Regions from separate parts of the Neomoorella thermoacetica genome, predicted to be linked through region 2. Evidence: a T-box and tRNA genes for the amino acid it is inferred to sense, from the RefSeq annotation. Region 2 holds a T-box; the other holds one or more tRNA genes.

Region 1 (2,463 bases), 560 kb from region 2:
ATAACGGCCTGGAAGAGGTGACCATCGACCTGAAAGGGTATCACCTGCCGGCAATTCCGGCCAACCGGTTATCCCGTAAAGGTAGGAGCGACCTGAAGACGGCCACAAGAGCCAGTCGGGAGAATTTCGCCCTTATTATCGATTATTGGGCCGTGGACTGGGATTACGACGGGCGTATTTTTAAGAGCAGTTGGCAGGCGTGGCGGGGTTACAGCAAAAACGAACCGCCAGTACCGGTCCAGGCCCGGGCCATCCTGGCAGCAAAAAAAGAAAGGACCATTGCCGTCCAGGTAGTTGATATTCTGGGAAATGAGATTCTAACTGTCATAGAAACGGGTAAGCCCTGACACTGCCAGGGCTCATACATGAGAAGGTGAACATGCGGATAAAAAGTCTGCTGTGAATTTCATGAACAAAGGAAGGAGCTAAAGTAAAATGGATACCATCCTGAAGTCCATCCTTGCCCGCCGGAGTATCCGCAGGTATACTGGCGAACCTGTCGCCACCGGGGATATCAAAGAGCTCCTGGAAGCAGCCATGAGCGCCCCCTCAGCCGGCAATGAGCAGCCCTGGCACTTCGTAGTCATAACTGACCGGCGGATATTGGATGAGATCCCGAAAGTACATCCTTATTCCCAAATGCTGAAGGAAGCTCCGGCAGCTATCCTGGTTTGCGGCGATCTGCAACGGCAAAAACATAAGGGTTACTGGGTGCAGGACTGCGCCGCGGCTACCGAGAATATCCTCCTTGCCGCCCAGGCCAAGGGGCTGGGCACCGTGTGGCTGGGAGTTTACCCCCGCGAAGAAAGGGTTGCCGGTTTACAAAAACTCCTGGGCCTTCCCGAGCATATAATACCTCTTTCCCTGATTGCCGTTGGGCACCCGGCTGAAAACAAACCCCCGGCTAACCGGTTCGACCCCTCCAGGGTCCACCTGGACCGGTGGAATAATCCCATGCAACTTTAAGCCCGTCGTAACTAGCACTGGTGAGATACTCCGTGACCAGGTAGTATACGCGTCGAAAGTCGTCATGGGAGGCAGGGGGGCCATCGTTCGCGAATTACATCGGCGCAAACCTTCAAGCTCTTTAATGGAATGATTCCCTACAGGCCTCTAAAATGCCGAGGAAACACGACAGGTGGGGAGGAGTCACTATTGAAAATTGCCCGGGAATTAACACGCTGGAAAACCCGGCCCAGGAAAGACTGCTGGCAGAATCGGCCTATCAGGACAGTGGTCTGGTATTCGTCAACAAGTTGGATGTGTAGGATGCCGTCGCAAAATAGCCTTCCCTCATCTTAATTTCAGGGAAGGCTAGCTTTAAAAGGATATTTAGCGCCTCAGGGCTACATCTCCCTGGCGTTGTCGTCAAACTATCGTCAGTTGCCGTTTATTATGGAGGCCTCCGTATCCCGGAGGCCTTGGATATTTCTGGAGCCAACGAGGGGATTCGAACCCCTGACCTGCTGATTACAAGTCAGCTGCTCTACCAGCTGAGCTACGTTGGCATACTACAGTGGTCGGGATGACAGGATTTGAACCTGCGACCCCCTGCTCCCAAAGCAGGTGCTCTCGCCAAACTGAGCTACATCCCGCTGCTAACACACCTATTTTATCACGCCCGGCTCCGGCACGCAATACTTTAATGCTCGCCGGGGGGAAATTATCGCTCCTGACCAGGGAAGCTATGGCGCCGGCAGCCGCAAGTATGGCTCCAACAAGGAAGGCGGACTTCATGCCAGCCATAAAGGCCGCAGTTGCACTTCCGGGCCCCCAAGCTACCAGCTTAGCTGAACGCTGCCACGTAAACACCCCGCTGCTCACGGCGATACCCAAGACCATCCCCACGTTGCGGACTGTGGCCAGGACACCGGAACCTATACCCAGACGATGGCGAGGGACACTACCCATAACAGCGCTATTATTGGGAGATTGAAAAATACCGGTACCAAGTCCGAAGAGGCAAAGACGCCAGATGATATCAAAGGCCCGGGACGTAACCTTCAGACCCACCATCAGGAAAAGGGCCAGACTGACGATGGCCTGGCCGGTAAAAGCCAGCCAACGGGTCCCCAGGCGATCTGATAAGGCACCGCTCACGGGCGCCAACATTAAAACCACCAATGGGGAAGCCGTAAGAATCAAACCGGTATGCCCGGCGGTATAGTTTAATATCTGCTGTAAATAGAAGGGGAGCAAAAAAATTAGGGCATACTGGGACATAAAATTCATCAAGGCGGCAAAATTGGCGGCGCTGAAGACTTTATTGTGAAAAAGGGTTAAATCAAGCATTGGCTCCTGCACGCGTTTTTCCCAGCGTAAAAAAAGCCACCCGCCAACAAGAAATACCACGCTTAACACCAGGGTAGCCGGCGAGGTCCAACCCCACTCTTCGCCATAACTCCCGGCCAGGAGGAAAGCACTCAAGGAAATAAAGCCCATAGCCGCGCCAATGAGATCAAA
Region 2 (2,463 bases):
AATGCTACCGAAGACCACCCGGTGGATCATAACCGGCCGATGCTTTTGGCCGTCTTCACCGATGTAGGTCAGATCGAACTTTTCGGGCATGAGGAAGTCCAGCTGGATGGTGCCGCACTGCCAGGTACGGCCCAGGGAATCCTCCAGATGGAAATCAATCTTGGGGCCGTAGAAGGCGCCATCGCCTTCATTGACGGCGTAAGGCATGCCCTTGGCCTCCAGGGCCTGGCGCAGGGCGCTGGTAGCCGTTTCCCATATTTCCTCCGAGCCCATGGCATTGTCCGGCCGGGTGGAAAGCTCTACGTGGTACTTGAAGCCGAAAAGATTGTAGAAACGGTCCACCAGGTCGATAACTCCCTGGATCTCGCTGGCAATCTGGGAGGGCAGCATAAAGATGTGGGAATCGTCCTGGGTGAAGGCCCGTACCCGCATCAGGCCGTGAAGGACACCCGATTTCTCGTGGCGATGGACCAGCCCCAGCTCTGCCAGGCGCAGGGGCAGGTCGCGGTAGCTGTGCTGCTCGGTTTTATAAACCAGGATGGCGCCGGGACAGTTCATGGGCTTGATGGCATAGTCAGCCCCGTCAATTTTGGTGAAGTACATATTCTCCCGGTAGTGGTCCCAGTGACCCGACTGCTCCCAGAGGGTACGGCTTAAAATAACCGGGGTGCGAATCTCCAGGTAGCCGGCACGGCGGTGCTCCTCCCGCCAGAACTGTTCCAGTTCGTTACGGATAATCATACCCTTGTGATGGAAGAAAGGAAAGCCTGGACCTTCCTCATGGAGGCTGAAGATCCCCAGCTGGGCTCCCAGGCGGCGGTGGTCCCTCTTGCGGGCCTCTTCCAGACGGTGCAGGTACTCCTCCAGGTCTTTTGCTTTAGGGAAGGCGGTACCGTAAATGCGTTGGAGCATGGGATTTCTTTCGCTGCCACGCCAGTAGGCCCCGGCCAGGCTGGTAAGCTTTACAGCCTTCAGGTAACCGGTGCTGGGGAGGTGGGGGCCGGCGCAAAGGTCGATGAAGTCACCCTGGCGGTAGGTGCTGATGGGCACCCCCTCCGGCAGGTCGTTAATAAGCTCAACCTTATAAGGCTCGCCCAGCCGCCGGAATAGCTCCAGGGCTTCCTCCCGGCTCACCTCCCGCCGTTCCAGGGGCAGGTCGGCCTTGATAATCCTCTGCATCTCAGCCTCAAGGGCCGTCAGGTCTTCAGGGGTGAATTTATGCTCACTGTCAAAGTCGTAATAAAACCCGTCGGTTATAGCCGGCCCGATGCCCAGTTCAGTACCCGGGAAAAGGTGCTTGACAGCCTGGGCCAGAACGTGGGCCGCCGTGTGGCGGTAGGCGAGACGCCCGCCTTCGTCGGCAAAGGTCAGGAGTTCCAGCTGGCACTCCTCCGGCAGGGGACGGGTCAGATCCCAGACCTCTCCATTGACCCGCGCCGCCAGGGCCTCCCGGGCCAACCTGGGGGAAATATCCCTGGCAACCTGCAGGGCTGTGGTGCCGGGGGCATACTCCTTTACTGTACCGTCAGGTAGAGTTATGCGCATATAAAAACCTCCTGTGGAAAAAAATAACCCCCGCCCCGTAAAGGGACGGGAGTTGTGCCCGTGGTTCCACCCTTCTTCAGGGGATATGCTCCCCCCTCTGAAAACCTTTTAACGGTAGGCACCGGCCAGGCTTACTTTTCTTTTCGGCCCGGCAGCTCCGGAGTGGTCCGGCTCCCCGCTGACGTCCGGGATGCTTCCAGCCGGGGCATCCCTCTCTGGAGGACCGTTACAGGGGCCTCTTCTCCTTCCTCGCTGTTAGGTACATTATAGCGATTGCAGCCAGAAGCTGTCAAGATTTAGCCATTACCTGCCACTACCGCCCGGCCACGAAGGCCTGGACCAGGCCGATAAAGAAGCCCAGGACACCACCCAGGAGTTCTATGTACCGCAGCTCCCGGCCGGCTACCTCCACAATTAGATTCTCGACCTGGTGCAGATCCAGCTTGTTGATCTTTTCGGCCACCAGATCTCCCAGGGAGAAGGAGGAAATAGACGAGGTCAATTCCCCTTCCAGTTCCTCCAGGGCCGGGGGGATTTCCCGGCGCAGGGTTTCTTCGATTGTCTTGCTGGCCGCTTCCTTTAAACCAGCTGGAATAAAAGAAGGCAGGCGTTCCGTCAACCGCCGCCGGGCCACCTCTACCACCAGTTCGGTTATCTTCTCTTCCAGGGCTGGGGTGCGCAAGTGCTCCAGTACTTCTCCCAGGGGGAGCAGGTCTTTGTCGACCACCCGGGCGACATTGGCGGCAATCTCGGCCCGCCTTTTAGGGATCAATCCCTGGAAGGTCCAGAAGAGAAACTGGAACGGGCGGTGGGGACGAAATAAAAGGCGAATAGCCAGGACATTTGTTACCCACCCTATAAAGGCCCCAATTAGGGGAATTACAATCCAGCGTCCATAAATATACATCCTCTCACCCC

What was found. The T-box of region 2 lies ahead of thrS (threonine--tRNA ligase). A T-box ahead of a tRNA ligase gene usually reads a tRNA of that ligase, here a tRNA-Thr.
Region 1: it encodes a tRNA-Thr, which carries the amino acid that the T-box ahead of thrS (threonine--tRNA ligase) is inferred to sense. The anticodon was not compared.

The regions. Positions count from the first base shown of each region.
Region 1 is NZ_CP012369.1:1,144,799-1,147,261, reverse strand. It holds gene MOTHE_RS05760 (DNA methyltransferase) at 1-347, shown strand, start outside; gene MOTHE_RS05755 (nitroreductase family protein) at 436-966, shown strand; gene MOTHE_RS13270 (hypothetical protein) at 1,119-1,268, shown strand; tRNA gene MOTHE_RS05750 (tRNA-Thr) at 1,433-1,508, opposite strand; tRNA gene MOTHE_RS05745 (tRNA-Pro) at 1,518-1,595, opposite strand; partial or broken gene MOTHE_RS05740 (MFS transporter) at 1,861-2,463, opposite strand, start outside.
Region 2 is NZ_CP012369.1:1,707,232-1,709,694, forward strand. It holds gene thrS (threonine--tRNA ligase) at 1-1,545, opposite strand, end outside; T-box leader at 1,584-1,804, opposite strand; gene MOTHE_RS08565 (DUF445 domain-containing protein) at 1,859-2,452, opposite strand.